One region of the Arthrobacter sp. PM3 genome, then DNA from elsewhere that is predicted to be linked to it. Evidence: riboswitches for the same ligand, from Rfam matches in the RefSeq annotation. Region 1 holds a riboswitch; the other holds the start of a gene.
The links. A riboswitch is a leader RNA that binds a small molecule or an ion and turns the genes downstream of it on or off. The one in region 1 is predicted to bind S-adenosylmethionine.
Positions count from the first base shown of each region.

Region 1 (7,825 bases):
CCTTGCCGCGGGTATAGAACCGGATGCTCTCCGGGCCGTACATGTGGGTGTCACCGAACAGCGAACTCTTCCAGCCGCCGAAGGAGAAGGTGCCCACCGGCACCGGGATCGGCACGTTCACGCCCACCATGCCGGCCTCGACGTCGAACTCGAACTGCCGGGCGGCGCCGCCGTCCCGGGTGAAAATGGCCACGCCGTTGCCGAACTCGTTGTCGTTGACGAGCTTGACGGCGTCGGCGTAGGTTTCCACGCGGACCACAGAGAGGACGGGGCCGAAGATCTCGTCGTCGTAGACCTTCATGCCGGGCTTGACGTGGTCGATCAGGCTGACGCCGAGGAAGAAGCCGTTCGAGTCGAACGACTGGTCCCGGCCGTCCACCACCACTGAGGCGCCCTCGTCCGCGGCGCCGGCGACGTACGAGGCCACTTTGTCGCGGTGTTCCGCCGTGATCAGCGGGCCCATCTGGGACGCCGGATCCGTGCCGGGCCCGATCTTCAACGTGGCCATCCTGGCGGTAATGGCACGGACGAGGTCATCGGCAATGGCGCCGACGGCCACCAGCACGCTGACGGCCATGCAGCGCTCCCCCGCGGAGCCGTAGGCGGCCGAGACGGCGGCGTCGGCGGCCATGTTGAGGTCCGCATCCGGCAGGACCACCATGTGGTTCTTGGCCCCGCCTAGGGCCTGGACCCGTTTGCCGTGGTCGGCGGCGCGCTTGTAGATGGACTGCGCGATCGGCGTCGATCCCACGAAGCTCACGGCCTTGACATCGGGGTGTTCCAGGAGCACGTCCACGGCTTCCTTGTCGCCGTGGACCACGTTGAGGACGCCGGCGGGCAGGCCGGCCTCGGCGAAGACCTGGGCAATGAAGACGGCGGCGGAGGGGTCCTTCTCGCTGGGTTTGAGCAGGACGGTGTTGCCGCAGGCCAGCGCGCTGCCGATCATCCACAGCGGCACCATGGCGGGGAAGTTGAACGGGGTGATGCAGGCGACGACGCCGACCGGCTGGCGGACCGAGTGGACGTCGACGCCGCCGGAGACCTGTTCGGAACGCTCCCCCTTGAGCATGTGGGACAGGCCGGTGGCGAATTCGATGTTCTCCAGGCCGCGGGTGATCTCGCCTTCGGCGTCGGAGAGGACCTTGCCGTGTTCGCTGGTCAGCAGGGCCGCCAGCTCCGGCCGGCGCTGCAGGAGCAGTTCGCGGACCTTGAAGAAGATGGCGGTGCGCCGGGCCAGGCTCGTCGCCCGCCAGCCGGGCAGCGCGGCGCGGGCCGCGGCGATGGCTTCCTCGACGCGGGCTGCGGAGGCCAGCGCGACTTCTTTTTCCTGTTCGCCGGTGGCCGGGTTGAAGACCGGGCCGTAGCGTTCGGCGTCGGAAATGAGGGCGCCGTTGATGACGTGCGGGATGCGTTCGATGTGCATGGGGTGCGTCTCTTTCTCAGGGGTTCCGGCGCTAGTTGGCGGACTCAAGCGAGCCGTCGACGAGCTTGACGATCGCGGAGCAGTCGCTGCCGGACTGGCCGGAGTCGATGAGCCGCTGGAAGAGCTGTTGGACGTGCTCGCCGAGTTCCAGCGGCGTGCCGGTGTCCCGCGCCGCGCTGATCGCCAAGCCGATGTCCTTGTTGGCCAGTTCGGTGGTGAAGGTCGGGGCGAAGTCGTTGTTTGAGGCCGCGGTGGGCACGACGCCGGCCACGGGGTACCAGGTGCGCAGGGCCCAGCTGTCGCCGGAGGAAACGGAGGCGATGTCCCAGAACACCTGTTTGTCCAGGCCGAGCCGGTCCGCGAGCACGGCGCCCTCCGCCGTGGAGGCGAGGTTGATGAAGAGCATCAGGTTGTTGCAGATCTTGGCGGCCTGCCCGGTCGTGGCGCCGCCGGTCGGGATGATGTTGGCCGCCATCGGGCGGATGTATTCGGTGGCGTCCGCGACGGCACCGGCCTCGCCGCCGACCATGAACGTCAAGGTGGCGGCTTTGGCCCCGCTCATCCCGCCCGAGACCGGCGCGTCGACAAAGCGGAAGCCGGCGGCAGCAGCGGCGTCGTGCAGGGCCTGCGCGGAGGCGATATCGATCGTGGAGGAATCCACCAGCAGCGTCCGGGTGTCCGCGTGGGCCAGCACGCCGTCGCCGCCGAGGTAAACGGCACGGGCGTGTTCGCCTTTGGGGAGCATGGTGAAGACGACGTCGGCTCCCGCCACGGCCTCGGCGATGCTGGCGGCCGGACTGACTCCCCCGGCCCCCACGGCGGCCACCGCTTCATCGTTGAGGTCAAAGCCGCGGACCTCATGTCCGGCTTTGGCCAGGTTCACCGACATGGACCCGCCCATGTTTCCCAGTCCGATCCAGGCGATAACTGCCATGGCATAAGCTCCTTTGCTCGAGGGTCTGTCCGGCTAATGGCCGGACGCGCTGTGTCCACGATCACACCCTGCTAGGGTGCAATCAAGGAGAAAAATCACAGACGGTATGTGCACAGATGCACACACCGCACGTGAATGGAAATGGGGACACACGTGGACTTGAGGCGGCTTCCGAGCCCTGACGACCTGCTGATCCTGCTGACCGTTGCCCGGCTGGGCCGGTTCAACGCGGTCGCGGAGACGCTCGGCACCACCCACACCACCATTTCCCGGCGGATCCTGGCCCTGGACAAGCAGCTGGGCGGCCGGACCCTGGAACGCAGCCCGCACGGCTGGGAACTGACCGAGCTCGGCAGCCAGGCCGTCGCGGCGGCCGAGGCCATCGAGGGCACCCTGGGCGTCTTGTCCGGCAGCATTGCGCGGACCGGGGACGTGATCTCCGGCCTGGTCCGGATCAGCACCCCGGACGGGTTCGGGGCGGAATTCCTCGCGCCAGCCCTCGTGCGGCTGCAGCGGGAGAATCCGCAGCTCAGCGTGGAACTGCTCAGCGCGACCCGCAAGGCGAGCCAGAACCGTTCCGGCGTGGACCTTGAGGTGGTGGTAGGAAACCTTGAGGTCGCCAACGCCCAGGCGATCTTCCTGAGCAACTACTTCCTCAGGCTTTATGCCAGCCCCGGCTATGCGCAGGAGCACGGGCTTCCGGCCGCGCTCGACGACGTCCGGCAGCACGGCTTTGTCTCCTACGTCGAGTCCGCGCTCCAGGTGGCCGAGCTCGGCCACCGCTCAACGCAGCTTCCGATGCCGCGGTCCAGCTTCCAGGCCACAAGTGTTTTTGCCCAGCTCGAGGCCGTCCGGCGGGGCGCCGGAATCGGCCTGCTCCCGAACTTCCTCGTGGCCGGCAGGCCGGGCTTCGTGGCCGTACTGCCGGACGACTTCCAGCGGCAACTCCCCATCTGGGCAGTCGCCCGGCAGGAGTCATTGCGCTCCGCCCCGGTCCGGGCCGTCCTGGAGGCGATCCGGACCGAAGTCCGGGACCGCCAGGATGTGCTCACAGCCTAGACGTCAGCGCTCATGTGACAGATATGGCCGCCAAACCGGAAAGTTTGGCGGCCATATCTGGCAAATCATGGAACGGGAGGAGCCCCTCGGGGCGGGCGGGGTTACCGCTTGCCTGTTACCTCTTGCCTGCGGCAAGCAGGTCGGCGGTCCCCTGGGCGTCGGCGGCGTCGACGTCGCGCAGCGAGATGCCGCGGGTCTCCTTGAGGAAGAACACGGCGACGACAGTGACGGCGCAGGCGATCAGCAGGTAGATGGCCACCGGCACGGAGGACTTGTACTGGCCCAGCAGCGCGACGGCGATGATCGGGGCAAGCGAACCGGCCACGATCGAGGTCACCTGGTAGCCGAGGGACACGCCGGAGTACCGCATCCGGGTCGGGAACATCTCCGCCATGATGGCCGGCTGGCCCGCGTACATCAGGGCGTGGAAGAGCAGGCCGATAATCACCGCGGCGAGGATGATGAAGTCGTTGCCGGTGTCCATCATCGGGAAGGCGAAGAAACCCCAGGTCGCACCCAACACGGCTCCGGCCAGGTAGACGGGCTTGCGTCCCACGCGGTCCGAGAGCCTGCCGACCAGCGGCACGACGGCGAAGTGGATCAGGTGTGCCACCAGCAGGAGCATGAGGATCCGGGACGTGTCGGCGTGGACCACCGTCTTCAGGTACGTGATCGAGAAGGTGACCACGAGGTAGTACAGGATGTTCTCCGCGAACCGCAGGCCCATGGCGGTGAACACGCCGCGCGGGTAGCGGCGGAACACCTCTGCCACGCCGTAGCCCTTGTGGCCGGCTTCAACTTCCTTGCGGGCTTCCAGGAAGATGGGGGCGTCGCTGACCTTGGTGCGGATGTAGTAACCGATCAGCACGATCACCGCGGAGAGCCAGAAGGCAACCCGCCAGCCCCAGCTGAGGAAGTCCGCGGAGGACAGGGTCGCGGACAGGATGAAAAGCACCGCGGTGGCGAAGAGGTTGCCCAGCGGGACGGCGGACTGCGGCCAGCTGGCCCAGAAGCCGCGGGACTTGCTGGGGCTGTGCTCCGCGACGAGCAGGACGGCACCGCCCCATTCACCGCCGACGGCGAAGCCCTGGGCGAAGCGCAGGAAGACCAGCAGCGCAGGGGCCCAGTAGCCGATCTGCGCGAAGGTGGGCAGGCAGCCCATCAGGAAGGTGGAGACGCCCACCAGGATGATGCTCAGCTGGAGGAGCTGCTTGCGGCCGAACTTGTCGCCGAAGTGGCCGAAGACGATCCCGCCGATCGGGCGGGCAACAAAGCCGACAGCGTAGGTCAGGAACGCCGCAAGGATGCCGTCCAGCTCGGTGCCCGAATTGGGGAAGAAGGTCTTGCCGAAGACCAGTGTGGCCGCGGAGGCGTAGAGGAAGAATTCGTACCATTCCACCACGGTGCCGGCCATGGAGGCCGCCACAACTTTCTTCAGGCCGGACGCTTTGACGTCCGTTTCGTCTGTGCGGCTCGCGGCCGCGTTTTCCGTACTCATCGTCACTCCTTCGGTGTCGCCTTCGACACCCTGTGGACCATTGGACTGAGGACGCTTGTGATGTAAGGCACATGGCGTCATTCCAGACGAGTATGGACGCTCCAGGCCCGGGCCTCAACGGCCATTAGTGCAGAGCGCATCTGCAAAAATGCACAACAGGGAGCCCCTGTGCAGCTCCCCGCGGGGCCCCCGCCGTGGATCGGTGCCGGGCGCGCGGCCCCGGCATCAGCCGAAGAAGGCCGCCCGCAGCTGGCCGCTGAGCTGGCCGATCTCCGTGAGGAAGCCGTCATGGCCGATCGGCGCCTCGATGATGTGCACGTCCGGGCGGCCCGGCAGCGCCTCTGCAAGTTCGCGCGACTGCGCAGGGAAGTAGAGGCGGTCGGAGTCGACGGCCGCTACCAGGAATCCGGCCGTGGCGGCGGCCAGGGATTCGCGGAGGGGTCCGCGCCCGCGACAGATGTCGTGGCTCATGAGCGCCTCGGTGATGGCGATGTAGCTGTTGGCGTCGAAGCGCCGGACCAGCTTGTTGCCCTGGTGGTCCAGGTAGCTTTCCACCTGGTAGCGGCCCCGCCCGGCCAGCGACCCGGCTTCCAGCGGGGTCTCGGATTCCTGGGCATTGCGGCCGAACCGGCCGTGGAGTTCGGCCGCGGACCGGTAGGTGATGTGCGCGATGCGCCGGGCCAGGGCAAGCCCGGCCACGGGCTCGGGACCGCCGTAGTAGTCGCCGCCGTTGAAGTTAGGGTCCTGCCGGATGGCCAGGGTCTGCGCCTGGGCAAAAGCAATCTGCTCCGCGGTGCTGCTGGCGCCGACGGAAATCACCGCGCAGTGCCGTACCCGGTCCGGATAGGACACGGCCCACTCGAGGGCGCGCGCCCCGCCGAGGGATCCGCCTACGACGGCATGCCAGGTCCTGATGCCCAGGGCGTCGGCCAGGCGTGCCTCGGCGGCCGTGGTGTCCCGCAGGGTGACCAGCGGGAACCGTGAGCCCCAGGGGCGCCCGTCCGGGGCCGGTGTGGAGGGCCCGGTGGAGCCGTAGCAGCCGCCCAGGATGTTGATGGAGACCACGAAGTACTTGTCGGTGTCCACGGGCGCGCCGGGGCCGGCCAGTTGTTCCCACCAGCCGGGTTCCTCGGTGTCACCGCGGGTCACATGGGTGTCTCCGGTCAGGGCGTGCTCGATCAGGACGGCGTTGGAGGCGTCCGCATTGAGGGTGCCCCACGTCTCGTAGCCGAGTACCACGTCCGGCAGGTGGAAGCCGGATTCGAGCGGCAGGTCGCCGATCCCGAGGTACCGGACGGTTCCGTCCGGCACCGGGGTTCCTCCCCCCGGCAAGGTGTCGGCCGGAGTGGCTGCGGCTGGTGCATGGGCAGCCTGCTTTTCGGCGGCGTTACGGGCTGGCGTGGTTTCGGTTTCACCGTTGCGGGTGACGGCAATCGTCATATGAGGACCTATCTTCGCGCTTGCCCGCCGTCAGCTGACCGGCAGGCCAGGTCTTCACCCGGGGCACCCCGCCGCAAGAGGAGGGTTGCCGGCCAGCAAGCCGGGGCTAGTCGCTGGCACTCATGACCTTTTACGAGTGTACGAAACGGGGCGAGCAAATGACGAAGAATGTGACATCCGTGTGACAGCCCCGCACCGGGTTCGCAGGACGCGGGCTCGCTGCACGCCGGGTTCGCCGGAAGCCGTCGCGGACGCCGGAAGGTTACGGCGACTGCGATGCGTTCCGGCGATCCCGGCGCGGCGGCCCCTGTTAGGCGCCCTTGGCTGCGCGGAAGCCGGCGTCGAGGTCGGCGAGGATGTCATCGATGTGTTCCAGGCCGACCGAGAGCCGCACGAGCCCGGGGTTCACGCCGGCCACGGCCTGCTGCTCGGGCGAGAGCTGACTGTGGGTGGTCGACGCCGGGTGGATCACCAGGGAGCGGACGTCGCCGATGTTGGCCACGTGCGAGTGCAGCTCCAGTGCATCGACGAACCGCTTGCCGGCCTCGGCTCCCCCGGCGATATTGAACGCCACGACGGCGCCGGTCCCCTTGGGGCCGTACTTGCGGCCGCGCTCGAACCAGGGGCTGGACGGCAGCCCGGCGTAGGCGACGGATTCGACGTCGTCCCTGGCCTCCAGCCATTGCGCCACCTTGGTGGCGTTGGCGACGTGGCGCTCGACGCGCAGGCTGAGCGTTTCAATGCCCTGGGCAATGAGGAAGGCGTTGAACGGCGAGACGGCGGAGCCGAGGTCGCGCAGGAGCTGGACCCGGGCCTTGAGGATGTAGGACAGGTTGGCCCCCAGGGCGCCGCCGGCACCGAGGTCGCGGGCGTAGACCAGGCCGTTGTAGGTGGGGTCCGGGGTGTTGAAGTTCGGGTACCGTGCGGGGTCCTTGCCGAAGTCGAAGTTGCCGGAGTCCACGATCACACCGGCGATCGCGGCGCCGTGGCCGCCAAGGTACTTGGTGGCCGAGTGGACCACGATGTCCGCGCCCCACTCGATGGGGCGGATGAGGTACGGGGTGGAGAGCGTGTTGTCGACGATCAGCGGCACCCCGGCCTCGTGGGCCACCTTGGCGACACCTTCGATGTCCAGCACGTCCTGGCGCGGGTTGGAGACCACTTCGCCGAAGAACAGCTTGGTGTTGGGCTGCACGGCATCGCGCCACTGCTCCAGGTTGTCCGGGTCCGCCACGAACGTCACCGAGATGCCGAACTTCTTGAGCGTGTGGGCCAGCAGGTTGTAGGTGCCGCCGTAGAGGCTGGGGCTGGCCACCACGTGGTCCCCTGCTTCGGCGATATTGAGGATGGCGAAGGTTTCGGCGGCCTGGCCGGAGCTGAGCAGCAGGGCCGCGAGGCCGCCTTCAAGGCTCGCCACGCGCTGCTCCACCGCGTCCTGGGTCGGGTTGCCGATCCTGGTGTAGATGGGTGC
Region 1 is NZ_CP022314.1:2,968,025-2,975,849, reverse strand. It holds gene CFN17_RS13520 (CoA-acylating methylmalonate-semialdehyde dehydrogenase) at 1-1,417, opposite strand, end outside; gene mmsB (3-hydroxyisobutyrate dehydrogenase) at 1,455-2,357, opposite strand; gene CFN17_RS13510 (LysR family transcriptional regulator) at 2,517-3,416, shown strand; gene CFN17_RS13505 (MFS transporter) at 3,532-4,914, opposite strand; gene CFN17_RS13500 (homoserine O-acetyltransferase) at 5,140-6,354, opposite strand; SAM riboswitch class IV at 6,366-6,482, opposite strand; gene CFN17_RS13495 (bifunctional o-acetylhomoserine/o-acetylserine sulfhydrylase) at 6,665-7,825, opposite strand, start outside.

Region 2 (7,825 bases), 2.1 Mb from region 1:
GACCTGGACTCCATGGACGTGGAGGCCGCCCGCCGCACCCGCAGCGTGATCATGCTCCTGGGTCCGTTGCTGGATGAAGCCGGCACCTACCGGCTGCCCTACGCCGGGGGCTGCGACCTCGGCACCCGCACCGTGCAGCCGCACATGCAGGCGCTGCGCCAGTTCGGCCTCAGCGTCGAGGCGAAGTCGGGTTTCTACGCTGTCCAGGCGCCGCCGTCGGACAGTTACGACCGCTCCTTCGTGCTGAGCGAACGCGGTGACACGGTCACCGAGAACGCCATCATGGCCGCCGCACACCGCCGCGGCACCACCATCATCCGCAACGCCAGCCCCAACTATATGGTGCAGGACCTCTGCTTCTACCTGCAGATGCTCGGCGTGGAAATCGACGGCGTCGGCACCACCACGCTGAAGATCACCGGCCGCCCGTCGATCGACGTCGACATCGAATACTTCCCCTCCGAGGACCCGATCGAGGCAATGAGCCTCATCACCGCCGGCATCGTGACCAACTCCGAAGTCACCATCCGCCGCGTCCCGATCGAGTTCATGGAAATCGAACTCGCCACCCTGGAGCAGATGGGCCAGCGGCTCGAGGTGTCGGGGGAGTATTTTGCCCGCAACGGCCGCACCCGCCTGGTGGATGTCACCACCAAGCCTTCGGAACTGCGGGCGCCGGAGGACAAAATCCACCCGATGCCCTTCCCGGGACTGAACATCGACAACCTGCCGTTCTTCGCGGTGATCGCCGCCAACGCCCACGGCCAGACCATGATCCATGACTGGGTGTACGAGAACCGGGCCATCTACCTGACCGAGCTGAACAAGCTGGGCGCCCAGGTGCAGCTGCTGGATCCGCACCGGATCTACGTCAACGGGCCCAGCAAGTGGCGCGCCGCCGAGGTGGGCTGCCCGCCGGCCCTCCGTCCCGCCGCCTGCCTGCTGCTGGCCATGCTCGCGGCCCGCGGCGTCTCTGAACTGCGGAACATCTACGTCATCGAGCGCGGCTACGAGGATCTGGCCGAGCGCCTCAACACCATCGGCGCGAAGATCGAGTACTTCCAGGACTGACCCGGTGTCGGGGGTAGCGCGTGTCGGGAGATCCTGACGCACAATAGAGTCATGCGAACCTTCGGCGCGGAGGAAGAACTGCTGATCGTCGACCCTGAATCGGGCCGGCTGCTTGCCCTCGCCGATCTCATGCTGCCCGGCCTCCTCCCGCCGGGGAAGGACGTCACCGGCGTCGGCCCGTCGCAGCGGCCGGTGCACGCGGAAGCCGACTTCAGCTACGAGCTCAAGCTTGAGCAGATTGAGACCCAGACCCGGCCGTGCCTGGATTACACGGAACTTCTCCGGCAGCTCAGGAAGGGCCGCGGGCTGGCGGACGGCGCCGCCCGGGTGCACGGGGGCCGGGTCGCCGCCCTGGCCACCTCGCCCCAGGGCGCCGCCACGCACCTGACCCCGAAGCAGCGGTACCAGACCATGCAGGAACGCTTCGGGCTTACGGTGCGCAACCAGCTGACCTGCGGCCTCCACGTCCACACCTATGTGGAGTCCCCGGAGGAGGGCGTGGCCGTCATGGACCGGATCCGGGACAAACTCGCCGTGCTGATCGCCCTCAGCGCGAATTCCCCGTACTGGAACGGCGCGGAAACAGGGTTCGAAAGCTACCGCACCCAGGCGTGGAACCGCTGGCCGGGATCGGGCCCCACCATGATTTTCGGCAGTCTTCCGGTCTACCGGCGGGTGGTGACCCGGCTGGTGGAAAGCGGCGTCCTGATGGATGAGGGCATGATTTACTTCGATGCGCGGCTGGCCCGGCTGCATCCCACGGTTGAGGTCAGGGTCGCCGATGTCTGCCTGCGGGCTGAGGATGCGGCGCTGATCTCCGTGCTGGTCCGTGCCCTGGTGGAGTCGGCGGCGCGGGAATGGAACGACGGCGTCGATCCCGCCCCCGTGCCCACGCTGCTGTTGCGGATGGCCGCATGGCAGGCCAGCAACTGCGGGCTGCGCGGGCAGCTCCTGGACTTCGGAACGTTCACCCCTGCCCCGGCCGCGGACGTCGTCCGGGCACTGGTGGACTTCGTGGCACCCGTGCTGGAAGAGCAGGGCGAGCTGGAACTGGCGCGCGAGGGCGTCGAACGGATCCTGGCGGAGGGCACGGGTTCGCAACTGCAGCGGGCACCGTTCCGGGAAGGCGGCCTGGCCGGCGTCGTCGAACGGGCCGTCGAAGTGACCATGCAGGGCGCCGTCACCGGCGAACCGGACGCCGCCTTCCGGGGCTGACCGCTTCCCTAGACCTGTTTGAGCGCCTGCCCGAGGTCGCGGATCAGGTCCTCGACATCCTCCAGTCCCACCGACAGGCGCACGACGCCGTCGCTGAGCCCGATTGCCGCGCGGCCCTCCGGGCCCATGGCCCGGTGTGTCGTGGTGGCCGGGTGCGTGATGAGGGACTTCGAATCGCCGAGGTTGTTGGAGATGTCGATGATCCGCAGCGCATCCAGGAGCGCGAAGGCGGCCTCCTTGGCGGTGCGCCCGGGGGAGGGCGACAGCTCCAGAGTGAGCACCGTGCCACCGGCCTTCATCTGCTTCGCGGCGAGCTCATACTGCGGGTGGGACTTCAGCAGCGGGTACTTCACCCAACTGACCGCGGGCTGCTCTTCAAGCCATTCGGCCAGGCGCAGGGCGGAGGCGGAGGAGTGGCTGACGCGCAGGGCCATGGTCTCCAGGCCCTTGGTCAGGACCCAGGCGTTGAACGCGGACAGCGACGGTCCGGTGTGCCGCATGAGCTGCTTGACAGGCCCGTCGATGAATTCCTTGCTGCCCAGAATGGCCCCGCCAAGCACCCGGCCCTGGCCGTCGATGTGCTTGGTGCCGGAGTAGACGATCACGTCCGCGCCGAGGTCCCCGCAACGCTGCAGCAGCGGCGTCGCGAAGACGTTGTCCACCACCACGGTGGCGCCGGCGGCGTGGGCCAGCTCGCTCACGGCGGCGATGTCCACGATTTCCTGCATCGGGTTCGACGGCGACTCGAAGAAGACCGCCGTGGTCGGCGCGGACAGCGCGGCGCACCACTGGTCCAGGTCCGGGCCGTCCACGAAGACCGTCTCGACACCCCAGCGCGGCAGGATCTCGTTGAGGATCACGAAGCAGGAGCCGAAGAGCGAGCGGGCGGCGACCACCCGGTCGCCCGCCGCCAGCAGCGCGCCGAGGGCGGTGAACACGGCGGACATGCCGGACGCCGTCGCAAAACACGCCTCGGTGCCTTCCAGCAGCCGGAGCCGCTCCTGGAATGTCGCGACCGAAGGGTTGCCGTAGCGGGAGTAGACGAAGCGTTCGTCCTCCCCGGTGAAGGCGCGCTCTGCGGCGGCCGCGGACTCGTAGACGAATCCTGAGTTGAGGAAGATCGGCTCGGCCGTTTCCTGGAAACCGGTGCGGTCAAGGCCGCCACGGACAGCCTGGGTGTCGGCCGCCCATCCGGCGGCGTCAGGATTGAAGGTCACTTAATTCTTTCCAAGGTTGGTGGGCAGGCCGCGGTTCTTCCAGCCGTTGACGGTGCGGTCGCCAAAGCGGTCAGTTTCGCCTTCGAAGCCCTCGAGGACGTTGTATGAGGTGTAGCCGGCCTGCGTGGCGGCCGTCGCGGCGGCGATCGACCGGGCGCCGGAACGGCACAGGAACAACAGTTCGACGCCGGTGTCCTCCGGGGCCTGCCGCCGGAGCTCTTCGACGAAGTGCGGGTTCGGCAGGCCGCCGGAGAGGTTCCACTGGATGAAGAGCGGATCGTTGCGCCCAGTGCCTGCGGCCGCTGTGTCCGGGACGCCGATGTGCGCCCACTCGGCCTCGGTCCGGACATCCACCAGGATGGCGCCCGCTTCGAGCCTGGCCCATGCCTGGTCCGGGCTGAGGTCTCCGGCGTAGCTCATGCGTGGCCCTCGAAGGCTTCTTCCTCGCCGAACTCGCCGGTGTCGAGGTCATCGACGGCGTTGGCCACGGCGGCGTCCGCGCTCGCAATCGCCGACGGCAGGACCAGCGCCTGCGCCACGATGACGGTGCTGCCGTTGAACGTGGCGGCGGGGCTTCCGTGCAGGACATAGCCCTCGGCCAGGGCTGCAGACACCCGCTCGCAGAAGGCGCGGTCATCGGCGCCGGTAAACAGGCGGTAGGCCAGCTTCTCCTCGCTGGCGGATGCTGTACCGGGTACAGCGGGTGCGGATATGTCAGGCACGACGGATCTCCTCTTTCACGCTTGCAGCTCGAATGGTCGATATGCCGAGTATTCACCTGAGGCACCCCGCCGCGAAAGGGAGGGTTGCCGACCGGCCAGTCAGGGCTTGCCACCGGTTCTCATTACTCCCCAAGAACGTAACACTTACGACGCCGGCACGCAGTGCCGCCGTCGTCATGTTCCGTAACCGGGCCGCCGCCGCAGTGCCCACGCCGTGGCTGCGGCCAAGTAGTAGCGCGCTCCAGTTTCGGGTACTGCCCACTCGTGCCCGCCGGGGGGAAGCGCAGTGTACTGGGTGAATCGGAGTACTGGGGAACTGCTGAGGCAATCAAACTACGACGGAATGGAGTCACCGTGGGCCCGCGCATACTGGTTACCGGCATTGCAGGCGCCGCTGGCATGGCCGTCGCGGCCCAGCTTGCCGCGCGCGGCATCCCCTGCCTGGGCTCCGACGCCCGCGCCATCACCCGCCAGTCCGGGGACGCCCAGGCGGCGGCGGTCAAACTTCTGCCGGCGACGGATCCGGACATGGTCCTGGACCTGCGCCGGCTGGTGGACCGGGAAGCCATCAACGTCATCATCCCGACCCTCAGCGTCGAACTCCCGGTGCTGGCCGCTGCCCGCGCCGGATTCGGCCCGGACGTGCGGATCATTGTCGGCGACCCCGACGCGGTGGCTTTGGCCAATGACCACCTCTTCACCGCATGGGCCCTGCACGCAGCCGGTGTCCCTGTCCCGCGCTTCGCCGTCCCGGGCGACCTCGCCGCCGCGCCGGCCTCACTGGCGGGTCTCAACGGGCCGGTCGTCGTCAAACCCCGGGTCTTCAAAGGCTCCCGCGCTGTCCATCTGCTGGCCGGGACGGCCTCCGTGAACTGGAAGAACATGCCCTCCGGCCAGCTGGTCCAGGAATTCATCCCGGGCAGCGACTACGTCGCCCTGGTCTTCGGCACCCCGGCCCGCAACGCGATGGCGCCGGCGGCCGTGGTCCTGGAAAAGACCAAAACCCCGTACGGGCGGCCCGGAACCGACGAGGTGGCCCGCAGGGTCCCTGCCGGTGAGGCCGGGGATGTGCGCAAGCTCGGGCTGGCGGCCGTCCGCACGCTCGGCCTGACCGGGCCGGTTCAGGTCCAGATCCGGCGCCGTGCCGACGGCACCCCCGTGGTGCTGGGCGTGTGCGCGACGCTGGGGGAGAACAGCCGGTGGGCTCCGGAACTGCTCGACGCCGTGCTGGCCACCTTCATGCTGCCGGCGTTCAACCCGGCATCCTTCCGCCGCAGCCCCGCAGTGCCCGCGGACGCCCTGGGCTGAGCGAAACAGCAACGCGGGGTCAGATAGCGCCCATCCCGGACCCCGGAATGGGCTGTATCTGACCCCGCGTTGCCTGTCGGGAGGGGAGAACTATTCGATCGTGGCGAAGAGGGCGTTGAGCTCGGCCGTGAGCTGCCGGCGCAGTTCCGGCGTCCCGATTTCCTGGCCGTCGATGTGGTTCACGGGCGCCAGGAGCCGGATGCTGGAGATCAGCCAGACGGCGTCGGCATCCAGCAGGTCCTTCGGTTCCAACGGGCCGTAGCCCAGCTCCCAGCCGGCCGCCTTGGCGGCGGTGAACAGGGCCCCCTGGGAGGTGCCCGGCAGGATGCCGCTGTCCAGCTGCGGCGTGATGAGCCGGCGGACCGTGCGGACGCCGCCCGCGCCGTCGTCCGTGGTTTCCAGGTGCGCCAGCAGGACGGTCGACGTAGGTCCCTCCAGCACCCGGCCGTCCGCCGACGTGAAGATGACATCGTCCGCCCCGTGCTGTTGGGCGTAACGCAGCGCCGCCATGTTCACGGCGTAGGAGAGGGTCTTGGCGCCGAGCAGCAGCCAGGGGGCGCGTTCGCCGACCTCGCTGTCGTAGCCGCGGTCCAGCAGGATGACATCGAGCCCCGACTCGCGCTGCCGGCGGCCCGCCGTCCCGGGGGCGGAGGCCTGCACCCAGCAGGTGGGGGCTGCGGCGCCTTCCGGTCCGCGGGTGACGAGCAGCTTCACGACAACCTCGTCCTCTGCCGCGCCGCCCGCCGCGGCCACGGCAGGATCCTGGCGCCGGTATTCGCTGATCGCGGTGTCCACCGCACGCCGCCAGGCGTCCTCGGCGGGGATGTCCAGGTCCAGGAGGCGGGCCGAACCGGCCAGCCGGTTCAGGTGGGCCTGGATCTTGCGGGGCCGGCCGCCCACGGCAAGCAGCGATTCGAAAACACCGTCGCCGCGGGTGGCGCCGAGGTCCGTGGCCATCAGCTGCGGCTTGGACGCATCAGCCACGCGGCCGCCGTCGAACGCCGGGTCGAGGAAGACCAGGACGGTCGCGGACGCAGGCACAGAGGCGGGAGAGGTCATGGCTCCAGCTTAGTCCCGCCGGTCCCGGGATAGGATTTGCTCGTTGCCCGTTCCGGAACGGTTCCGCGGGCCTGGAGGTTGAGGGGTTCGCCTGTGCTGTGGCCATTTCCGCTGGCGGAGACACTTCCGTCCTGGGCGGTCCTGATCCTGTCCGTGATCGACCTGGCCATCCGCGTGCTGGTCCTGGGCATCATCCCCGGAAACCGGCGGCCCACCACCGCGATGGCCTGGCTGCTGTGCATCTTCATTGTGCCCACTATCGGCCTTCTGCTGTTCCTGCTGTTCGGGAACTTCCGGCTTTCCCGACGCCGCCGTGCCCAGCAGGAGGCGGTCAACACCCGCATCCGGGCGGGGACGTCGGAACTGCAGGCCGATGAAAGCCGCTACGCCGGACCCGAATGGGTGGCCTCCGCCTCGGAACTGAACAAGACGCTGGGATCGCTGCCCATGGTGGACGGCAACAGCGTCGAGCTGCTGCCCGGCTATCCCGACTCCATCAAGGCGATGACCGAGGCGGTCCGGGGCGCCAAATGGTTCGTCAACGCCGAGTTCTACATCATGAGCTCGGACCACGTCACTGATGACCTGCTGACCGCGATGGAGGACGCGGCGGAGCGCGGCGTGGAGGTCCGTGTCCTCTTTGACCACCTCGGATCGCTCCGGATCAAGGGCTACCGCCGGCTGACGGACCGGCTCAAGGCCAGCAAGATCCGCTGGCGGCCGATGCTGCCGCTGCGTCCCGTGCATGGCCAGTGGCGCCGTCCCGACCTGCGCAACCACCGCAAGATCATGGTGATCGACGGCGAAATCGCCTTCACCGGATCCCAGAACCTGATCGAGCCCTCCTACAACAACCCCAAGCACCGCAAGGTGGGCCGCGAATGGGTCGAGCTCATGGCCTGCCTGCGCGGACCGATCGTCACCACCCTGAATGTGGTCTTCGCGACCGACTGGCTCAGCGAAACCGACGAGTCCCTCGAAGAGCAGCTGGGGCACCGGCCGGAGCCGCATCCCGGAAACGTCACGGCCCAGGTAGTCCCCAGCGGCCCCGGATTCAGCACCGAGAACAATCTGCGGCTCTTCAACACGCTCATCTACTCCGCGCAGCACAGGATCTCGCTGTGCAGCCCCTACTTCGTCCCCGACGACTCGCTGCTCTATGCGGTGACGACGGCGGCGCAGCGCGGGGTCGATGTGGAACTCTTCGTCTCGGAAAAGGGCGACCAGTTCCTG
Region 2 is NZ_CP022314.1:857,117-864,941, reverse strand. It holds gene CFN17_RS04080 (UDP-N-acetylglucosamine 1-carboxyvinyltransferase) at 1-1,071, shown strand, start outside; gene CFN17_RS04075 (glutamate--cysteine ligase) at 1,123-2,286, shown strand; gene CFN17_RS04070 (O-succinylhomoserine sulfhydrylase) at 2,295-3,503, opposite strand; gene CFN17_RS04065 (rhodanese-like domain-containing protein) at 3,504-3,923, opposite strand; gene CFN17_RS04060 (DUF1737 domain-containing protein) at 3,920-4,225, opposite strand; SAM riboswitch class IV at 4,238-4,352, opposite strand; gene CFN17_RS04055 (hypothetical protein) at 4,580-5,533, shown strand; gene CFN17_RS04050 (aminodeoxychorismate lyase) at 5,624-6,592, opposite strand; gene cls (cardiolipin synthase) at 6,686-7,825, shown strand, end outside.
Region 2: it holds a riboswitch for S-adenosylmethionine, as region 1 does, so the genes downstream of both, CFN17_RS04060 (DUF1737 domain-containing protein) here and CFN17_RS13500 (homoserine O-acetyltransferase) in region 1, are expected to answer to the same signal.